DNA from 3 places in the Sinorhizobium sp. FG01 genome. Region 2 is predicted to be linked to each of the others. Evidence: predicted binding sites of a transcription regulator. Region 2 holds the regulator's gene; each other region holds the start of a gene.
What was found. The regulator PhoB, encoded in region 2, activates phosphate uptake and scavenging genes when phosphate is short. The targets are predictions, from matches to a motif close to TGTCATNNANCTGTCAT.
Positions count from the first base shown of each region.

Region 1: the regulator PhoB is predicted to act here: its motif matches at 1,835-1,851, upstream of CO656_RS13300 (DUF2794 domain-containing protein).
Region 3: the regulator PhoB is predicted to act here: its motif matches at 1,850-1,866, upstream of phnG (phosphonate C-P lyase system protein PhnG).

Region 1 is NZ_NWTB01000007.1:207,059-210,330, reverse strand. It holds gene CO656_RS13310 (Bax inhibitor-1/YccA family protein) at 1-581, shown strand, start outside; gene CO656_RS13305 (GNAT family N-acetyltransferase) at 699-1,256, shown strand; gene CO656_RS13300 (DUF2794 domain-containing protein) at 1,410-1,814, opposite strand; gene CO656_RS13295 (thioredoxin family protein) at 2,265-3,038, opposite strand; gene acnA (aconitate hydratase AcnA) at 3,252-3,272, opposite strand, start outside.
Region 2 is NZ_NWTB01000005.1:359,736-363,007, forward strand. It holds gene pstB (phosphate ABC transporter ATP-binding protein PstB) at 1-241, shown strand, start outside; gene phoU (phosphate signaling complex protein PhoU) at 288-1,001, shown strand; gene phoB (phosphate regulon transcriptional regulator PhoB) at 1,047-1,730, shown strand; gene CO656_RS09885 (GcrA family cell cycle regulator) at 1,815-2,333, opposite strand; gene CO656_RS09890 (aspartate aminotransferase family protein) at 2,748-3,272, shown strand, end outside.
Region 3 is NZ_NWTB01000021.1:34,858-38,129, reverse strand. It holds gene CO656_RS25960 (carbon-phosphorus lyase complex subunit PhnI) at 1-707, opposite strand, end outside; gene phnH (phosphonate C-P lyase system protein PhnH) at 708-1,313, opposite strand; gene phnG (phosphonate C-P lyase system protein PhnG) at 1,310-1,771, opposite strand; gene phnF (phosphonate metabolism transcriptional regulator PhnF) at 1,961-2,662, opposite strand; gene CO656_RS25940 (alkaline phosphatase family protein) at 2,727-3,272, opposite strand, start outside.

The DNA of each region.
Region 1 (3,272 bases), on a different contig from region 2:
CGCTTGCCGTCTCCAATCCGGCATTCGCCCAGCTCATCTACGCCTCGCCGCTGAAGTGGGTCGTGATGCTGGCACCGCTTGCGCTGGTCTTCTTCATGAGCTTCCGCATCAACTCTATGAGCGTTTCCGCCGCCCAGACGACGTTCTGGATCTACGCGGCGCTGATGGGCCTTTCGTTGTCCTCGATCTTCCTGGTCTTCACCGGCCAGAGCATCGTGCAGACGTTCTTCGTGACGGCCGCCTCGTTTGGCGCCCTGTCGCTCTACGGCTACACGACAAAAAAGGATCTGTCGGGCTTCGGCACATTCCTGATCATGGGCCTGTTCGGCCTGATCATCGCGTCGATCGTCAACATCTTCCTTGCTTCGTCGGCCCTCGGCTTCGCGATCTCCGTGATCGGTGTTCTGGTCTTCGCCGGCCTGACCGCCTACGACACGCAGAAGATCAAGGAAATGTACTTCGAGGCCGATGACGTCGCGGTTGCCGGCCGCAAGGCTATCATGGGCGCGCTGACGCTCTACCTCGACTTCATCAACCTGTTCATGTTCCTGCTGCAGTTCCTGGGCAACAAGAACGAGTAGTCGGGACTGGATTGACGAAGAAGGCGGCTTCGGCCGCCTTTTTTGTTGCGCCGAATCTTGATCGGTCCGGCCGCTTCATGCGAATGCTGCAGCAGTCACAACAACGAAAAATCTCCCATGACCTTCACGCTTCGCGACGCCGTCGCCGCCGATCTTCCCGCCATCACCGAGATCTACCGCGAGTCGGTCCTGAACGGTGTCGCGACCTACGAGGTGACGCCGCCCTCCGAGGCGGAGATGGCGCTGCGCTTTTCGACGATCACCGGCAGCGGCTATCCCTATATCGTCGCCGCGGACGAGCAGGGCAGCGTGCTCGGCTACGCCTATGCGTCGGCCTTCCGCACCCGGACCGCCTATCGGTTCCTGGTGGAGGATTCGATCTATCTGGCGCGGGAATCGCGCGGCCAAGGCATCGGCAGGGCGCTGCTCGAGGAGCTCGTCAAGCGGTGCACCGCGCTCGGTTTTCGCCAGATGGTGGCGGTGATCGGCGGCGCCCATCCCTCCTCGATCGCCGTTCATCGCGCCGTCGGCTTCGAGCATCAGGGAACGATGAAGGCAACCGGCTTCAAGCATGGGCGCTGGCTGGATACCGCGATCATGCAGCTTCCTCTCGGCGAGGGAATGGACACCCTGCCCGCCGAGGGCGCCTATCCGGATACGCTTTACCGGAGCTGATTGCCCCTCTCCTCGGGTTAAACCCGAGGACTAACCTTCTCCCCGTACGCGGGTAGAGGGACTGGAGCCGGCGCGGCATAGTCCTTCGCCCCGCTTGCGGGGGAGAAGGTGCCGGGAGGCGGATGAGGGGCAATTCCAAATGGAGACGCTGCGTTATGTCTCGACGAGCTTCAGCACCTTGTCGAAGACTTTGAGGACCTGTGCCAGCTCGTGGCCGCGCTTCAGGATCGTGCCTTGAGCGTTCAGCACGCTGTAGGCACCCTGTTTGGCGGCGAGTTTGGGGTTCTTCTCGATGCGGTAGAGCGAGACTTCCCCGGCGCGCTTGAACACCGAGAACACGGCACGGTCCTTCAAATGGTCGATCGCGTAGTCGCGCCATTCGCCCTCACCGACCATGCGGCCGTAGAGTCTCAGAACGAGGTCCAGCTCACGGCGGTGGAAGGTGACTGGCGGGGGGTTTTTGGCTTGCTTGTATTCGTGAAAATCGACGACCACATTCGATGTGGTCTGGCCCTGGTGACGCGCTTCGCCCTCCGGCAAATCCGATTGATCGGTCATCGGCAATTCGGCCTTCTGATGTGACAGGACCATGACAGTGTGCCTGACGAGAGACGAAAAGCAAGCCGGAAGCTGTTGGCAAGGCGGGCAATTCTTGCCCTTGCCGCAATTCAGTCAAATCGCCGCCCCAATTCACCGCAAAACTCCGACCGCTGCCGGACGAGTCGTTGCCACCGTATGTCCGGACAGGTTGTCATGCTGCGGGAGGTTTCCAAACGCAGACATGACCGGTTCGGTCCGGTAACTTCGAACCCTCAGCCCCAGCCCCTCGATGCTGCCGGGCCGAACCATCCCTCCGCCTCGAATTCGGCGCGTGCGCTCGCATCTGCCCCTCATCCGGCTGCCGCCACCTTCTTCCCGCAAGCGGGGGCGAAGGGACGATGCCGCACCCGCTTACGTCCCTACACGAGCAGACAAGGGGCAAACTCCTGACCGGAGCCCTTCGCGTCGCTACAGCTTGCCTTGCGGGCCGGCGAGAAGGGTTGCGGCGCCGATAATCGGGCCCGGCGTTTCCGCATCCTTCATCGATTGCAGCAGGATGGCGCAGCCGCTATTGCCGCGCCCCTCGATCAGCACCGAGGCGGGGAGCGTGAACTGGGCGGGCTTGCCGTCCCACATGCCGATGGTCTGGATATCCTTGACCGCGTGCCAATAGGCGATTTCTTTGCCCTTGTTCTCGCCTCTTTCGACTTTGACCTCCCGGGCCCGGTCGAAATAGACGACGACGACATTCGCCTTGCCCTCACCGGCGCCGACCTTGATGGAGATTTCCTCGCCGCCGATCGTGGCATCGACCGGCACGGCGAGCCCGCCGCCGCCGGCGCTCATCGTCGCCAGCCGGGACTTGACCGCCTGGAGGTCGGAGCCGTTCACGTGATCGCGGCCGTTCAGAACCACCTGTGGCGTGTAGACGCCACTGCGGCCGAGCATGCGGGCATAGGCATACTGCCGCTCGGTGTTTTCCTTGGTGGCAAGCGTGTCGGCCCAGCCGAGATAGTTCCAGTAATCGACGTGATAGGCGAGTGCCACGACCTCGCCCTCGTCGATAAGCGCCTTCAAGGCGGCGTCGGCGGGCGGACAGGACGAACAGCCCTGGCTGGTGAAAAGCTCGACCACACCCTTGAACGCCTTGCCGTCGTCGGCCGCCGCCGTGCCGCTGATGGCACCGAGCAGGCCCATGGTCAGGGCCAGGCGGCGGAGTATTGGCAGCAAGGCGAAAGTCATGGCGTCACTTGTATTTGTCGGGCGGGCGCTTCCATCAGGGGAGTACATTACATACGACGGGCCGGTTTCAACAGAAAGTCACGTTGGAGTGACCTGCGGGCAGGCTGGGGAAAACGTCGACGGACATAAGCGGCGGCAGTTAGCGCAAAAAAAGAGCCGGGGCATCGGCTGATGCCCCGGCCAGATCGTTGAAGCAGAATGCGGACGGCCGGTTCAGGCCGCGAGATCGCGCAG
Region 2 (3,272 bases):
CGAGCCCTGCTCGGCCCTCGACCCGATCGCCACGGCCAAGGTCGAAGAGCTCATTCACGAGCTGCGCGCCAATTTCACCATCGTCATCGTGACCCACTCGATGCAGCAGGCGGCCCGCGTCTCGCAGCGCACCGCCATGTTCCACCTCGGCAATCTTGTCGAGGAGAACGACACCGACAAGATGTTCACCAATCCGGACGACCAGCGCACCCAGGATTACATCATGGGCCGCTTCGGCTGATCGCCCGAAAACCCACCGCGAAGAGTGCGCCCTCGAGGAACCGTAGATGTCTCACCCCCACATAACGACAGCCTTCGACGAAGAGCTTAAATATCTGACGCGCCGGATCTCGGAGATGGGCGGCCAGGCCGAGCAGATGGTGGCGGATTCAGTCCGGGCTCTGGTGAATTCCGATCTGGCGCTCGCCCAGAAGGTCATTTCCGACGATGCAATCTTGGACGACGCCGAGCGCCAGATCGGCGAAAAGGCGATCGTCACCATCGCCAAGCGACAGCCGATGGCCGCGGATCTCCGCGAGATCATGGGGTCGATCCGGATCGCCGCCGATCTCGAGCGCGTCGGCGACCTCGGCAAGAACACTGCCAAGCGCGTCATCGCGGTTGCCGGCTCCGGCATTCCGCGCAAGCTGGCGCGCGGTCTCGAGCACCTCGCCGAACTCGCCCTGATCCAGCTCAAGGAGGTCCTCGACGTTTACGCCTCGCGTTCGCCGGAGAAGGCAAACAGCATCCGCGAACGCGACGAGGAGATCGACGCGATTTACACCTCGTTGTTCCGCGAGCTGTTGACCTACATGATGGAGGATCCGCGCAACATCACCCCCTGCACGCATCTCCTTTTCTGCGCCAAGAACATCGAGCGTATCGGCGACCACGCCACCAATATCGCCGAAACCATCTACTACATGGCGACGGGCGCCCAGCCGCAGGGCGAGCGGCCGAAGGACGACATGACGTCAACGCTCGGATCCGTCACCGACTGAGGGGACACCCGCCAATCATGAATCTAGGCAAGGAGTCGTAACTGAATGTTGCCGAAGATAGCCGTTGTCGAGGACGAGGAAGCGCTCAGCGTGCTGCTGCGCTACAATCTCGAGGCTGAGGGCTTCGAGGTCGATACGATCTTTCGCGGCGACGAAGCGGAGATCCGCCTGCAGGAGCGCTTGCCCGACCTTCTCATCCTCGACTGGATGCTGCCCGGCGTCTCCGGCATCGAGCTTTGCCGCCGTCTCCGACAGCGCCCGGAGACCGAGCGGCTGCCGATCATCATGCTGACGGCGCGCGGCGAGGAAAGCGAGCGGGTGCGAGGCCTTGCGACCGGTGCCGACGACTACGTCGTCAAGCCGTTCTCGACGCCGGAGCTGATGGCGCGGGTCAAAGCGATGCTCCGGCGGGCGAAGCCTGAAGTGCTGTCGACGGTGCTTCGCTGCGGCGACATAGAGCTCGACCGCGAAACCCATCGCGTGCATCGTCGCACCCGCGAAGTGAGGCTCGGCCCGACGGAGTTCCGGCTCCTGGAGTTCCTGATGGCCTCGCCAGGCCGCGTCTTCTCCCGCTCGCAGCTGCTCGACGGCGTCTGGGGGCACGACATCTATGTCGACGAGCGAACGGTCGACGTCCATGTCGGCCGGCTGCGCAAGGCTCTGAATTTCTCCAATATGCCCGATGTGATCAGGACGGTGCGCGGCGCCGGCTATTCGTTGGAAAGCTGACGCTTGCGCTGCTTTTCCGGCGTTCCAAAGTGATAAGGGGCCCGACGGGCCCCTTCATGCGTTCTTTGTTATTGCTCCGACCGATCAGCGCGCGCGGCGCCGCTCGGCCGAGGGCTGGTAGGCGAGGCGAGCGTGGTAGCTGCAATAGGGGGAGGATTCCGGCGAGTCGTTGCCGCAGAAGTGGAATTCTTCCTTGAGCGGGTCGCCGATCGGCCATTTGCAGGTCCGCTCGGTCAGCTGGGTGAGTTCCAGCCGGCGCGACATCGGCACGACAATGTTGGTGTCGAGTGCGAGATCCTGCTCCGCCACCAGATCGACGGCGACCTCTTCCTTGAGCACGGCCGTGCCGGCAGCGCGGGTAACCGTCCGGGTCACGGCGCGTGCCGCGTAGTTCGGGGCGCGGGGCGCCGAGGTCGTCCGCTTGGGACGAGCCGCCGCTGTCGCTCCGCCGGCCTTGGCGCGGCCTGGCAGGCTCAACCGATGAACCTTGCCGATCACCGCGTTACGGCTGACGCCTCCCAGCTGCGCCGCGATCTGGCTCGCGCTTAGGCCCTCGGACCATAGCTTCTTCAGCTTCTCAACCCGCTCGTCCGTCCAGTTCATCTCTGCACTCCCCGTTCTCGGCGTTGGGATGGCAGAATCCATCACCGTTCTCCGGAAAAGCCCCGGAGTTACAACGCGATAACTATTTTGGTGACTAGGTCCGCCGCATGCGTCTAGTAATTGAATATTAACCTACCGGCCGGGTGACTCCGTGGCAAGAGTCGCCGGAATCGCGCCGAATCGATTTCGCAGTTTTCCCCAACTTGCTGTCGGATAGTTGCATTTTTGCAAGCCCCGCATCGGGATTTTTTCGCGGTGCGGAATCCGGGCCGGCGCGACTGTTGCAAGCCTTGGTTTTGTTGACATTGCGCCGCGATATGGGAATAGTGCCTGCGCCGCCGAAAGGCGGCATTTTTGATTTTTGTCGGGCCGATACGTCCGACAGCGATGCCGATGACGAAGGAGATGCTGATCATGGCCGCAACAACGCCGCTCTACGACACCTATCTGCGTGCGCCGTTGCGTTTCGAGCGAGGCGAGGGCGTCTGGCTGATTGCCGAAGACGGCACCCGCTATCTCGACTTTGCAGCCGGCGTCGCGGTTAATTCGCTCGGCCATGCCCATCCTCATCTCGTCGAAGCGCTGAAAGCGCAGGCGGAGAAGCTCTGGCATGTGTCCAATCTCTACGATGTTCCCGGCCAGGAGAGCCTGGCGCAGCGGCTGACGGCGGTCACCTTCGCCGATCGAGTGTTCTTCACCAATTCCGGTGCGGAAGCGCTCGAATGTGCGATCAAGACGGCGCGCCGCTACCATTTCGCCAAGGGCCATCCGGAGCGGTTCCACATCATCACCTTCGAAGGCGCCTTCCACGGCCGCACCATCGCGACGATTGCCGCCGGCGGCCAGCAGAAATACATCGAAGGGTTCGGGCCGAAGGCTCCGGGCTTCTATCAGGTGCCGTTCGGCGACATCGCCGCCGTCAAGACCGCGATCAACGAC
Region 3 (3,272 bases), on a different contig from region 2:
ACGTCTCCGACCCGGGTTTCGCCGACATAGGGATGGGCCGCGCCGTAGCCACGCAGGGCGGAATAAGCCAATCCCACGACAAATCCTTCGTCGCCACGCGCAAGATTTTGCAGACGCTGATCGCGACCCGCCGGCAATGCCAGAGGCTCTCGCGTCAGATCGAAAACTGACGCTTCGTCAGGCGCAGGCACTTCTGCCTCGATCAGGCCTTCATCGGAGATGCTGTCGAAAGCACGCGGACAATTGTCGTCGAGCGGGGTCGCAGCCAGTTCCGCTTTCGTCTCCTCGACCTCAGCGTTGTCGAGGAGGTCGAAATCAAGCAGTCGATGCGTGTATTCGTAGGTCGAACCGAGGACCTGTCCCCCAGGAACGTCTTTGAAGGTCGCGGAGATCCGTCGCTGGATGGCCATGCGGTCCGTATCTATCGCATTCGACACTGCGAAGCGCGGTAAGGTCGTGCGAAACGCCCGCAGGAGGAAGATCGCCTCGACTGCGTCGCCCTGGGCCTGCTTCAATGCCAAGGCCGCAAGTTCTCTGTCGTAGACAGAGCCCTCGCACATTACCCGGTCTACGGCGAGACCGAGTTGCTCGGCGATCTGAGAAACCGTAAGTTCGGGAACCTCAGGAACGCCGCGTCTATCCTCTGCGATCAAGCGGTGCGAGTTGAGGATAGCCTGTTCGCCCCCTTTTACAGCCACATACGCCATTTAAATCTCCACCGATATGCTGCGAGAAAGAGCAATGATTGCGCTTTCGGAGGCAAAGAGGACATCGACCCCGATCGGGTAAAAGTCCTGAGTGAGCTGCCAATCTTGCCAGAACCACGACGGAAGCCCCTCGATGGCGACTGAGACCTCGTGCTGGATCCCCGGCCCACGCCACCGAACCGGTGGACCGCCAATAAAGGAGGGCACCTGGACAACAATGGTCGTCGAGGTCTGGGGCTCCAACTCGGTGCCGAGCTGAAACTCTGCTAGGCGCGGCATCGTCGTCGGATCAGCCACGATGGCAAATACCGCTTGCTCGGCGCCATCAGCGAACGGCGTCCCGCAGTGAAACCCAAGGTAATTACGCACGTCGCCGCGATTGCATCGGGAATCGAGCCAAACGGGCGTTTCGAAGTCTGCCAATGTGAGGCAAGCCGAGACGGTCGCCGGTGCGAGCGGCCCGACTGCCGTAGTTACAAAGCCAAGCGTTTGCGGGCGCCCTACATATCCATAGGCATCCAGAATTCGGCGGAACGTGTCTTGGCTATCGAAGACGGGATTTGTGAATCCGGGCCCGATCCCGGAAGTGTCCATAACGCTGCTCATTCCGGACTCGTGCCCCGCGCCATTGCAAAAAAATCGACCTTTGTGGAAGCCGCCTTGCGGCTCTTCAGCTCACGTCCGCTCGCTTGCATCGCTTCAAATCGAGCGACCAATTCACGACTCGCGGCGGCGACCTCATCTTCCCGCTGCAGGATCGCATCGAAGACTGCCGCCAGTTCCGCATGGCGTTGGTCGCGTCCGAGCACGAAGGCGAACCCCGTCGTGCCATCGGCGAACCTCAGGGCACATCGGGTCATCGTGGCCTCACCGAGGTTGAACGGGCTGCCGGTACCACCTGCGCGTCCACGCACCAGCACGAGGCCGGTCTCGGGCCGACGCAGCCATTCATATTGCGGGGCGATGGGCAGATCGTTCCAGGCGCCCTCAAGGTCACAGCACCTCGTTCGCGCCAGAACCGCCATCCATCGCTGTCTGTTTCCGATTTGATTGCGTACTTGCATTTGCCGCTTATCCAATGGCTGACCTACGGGCCGCGCTGCTGATAACTAGATGTCTAGGTATCTAGGTATGTGCTCTTTGCAACACTTTGATGACAGAAGCTGTTTCAGCAAAAAAGTTTTGGTCAGATTAACACAGGGAAGAAGAGCGGCGCTGGGTGGCTGGAGCCGCGAATGCGCTCGCAATCTCGTTTAGTCATCGCTTTCTATCAGGTATTCATATCGGTCGGCTCGTATAACGCTAAAGGCGTATTTGATCGGCAATCCATCCGGAGTGACATCGACATTGGTCTCGAAGAGCACCGGGCTGGACGATGATATTCGCAGCAGAAGGGCCTCCTGCTGGGTGGGCCTTCGGGCCGTTATCCGCGTCCATTTTCGCTTGTATTCCGGAATGCCACAGCGCTTCAGCGCCGCAGTCGGAGAGTTCAGTCCATGGAACGCCGAGACGAGACCGGGAACTCGCTCGACGGGAAAATAGCTCGTCCCGGTTGCCAAGGGCCAATCGTTAATGAACGAAGTCGCCCTGACGGCGGTAACGAGCGCCGAAGGAGCGATCTTCAGATGCGTCGCAACATCAAGTTCGACGGAGATCTCGTTGATGGACAAGATCTCCCGTTTGACCGACTTGTTCTGGCCAAGAAGTTTGAAGGTGAACCTCGGATCACTGTCCAGGCTATGCGAAATGAAGTCGTCGGCAACGAAGGTACCGACACCGTGTTGCACCCGCAGAGCGCCCTCAGACTCCAAAACCTTGATGGCGTTGCGCACTGTGTGGCGATTGACGCCAAATCGTTCTGCCAGGACAAGGTCCCCAGGCAGGCGACCGTTCTCGAAGGCTCCCGCATGGATATCGCTGAGTATTCCGGAGCGAACAACTTCCCAACGCTTCATCAAACACCATTTCAATTAATCGATACGAGCCATTGCATTCCCCAAAAGGGGTGCATAGCCCTATCTATCCGAAAAGCGGCCGATCGGGAAATATCTTGGTGGGTAGCCCAAGGATGGATGCAAGCGTCGGCGCAAGGCGGGTTGCTTCAGCTCCTTCCGCCACCGCGACTGGAAGATCAGCCCCGGATATGATGCAGATACGATCGTCCGCACTCATACCTGGCCGAAAGCCATGGGTGGACTTGTATTTTGGCCGACCGAACGGCTGGTCTAGCGGGTGACCGGCTGGCACTTCCTCGAAATCATGCTGCGGCGGAGCCACGAAGGTTGCGATGCGCTCGCGCAGCCCAACCGGTAAATGCGCATCGTTCCAGGGTTCCGCCCCGACCGCTGCCAATCTTTGTGTAACCTCCGCGCGATCGGCAGCGTTCTCGACCACGACATGCAGCGTCGCGCCTTCGGAGCTCCAGCGCTTACCGGGAATAATCAGTTCGGGAAGGATCGAGGTGTTGATATTGCCGTGGCCGTGATCGCTGGTAATTGCGATCACGTAGTCGTCTAGCCGGCCGGAACGCCGCAGGCTTTCCAAGCAAAGACCGACCAGGGAGTC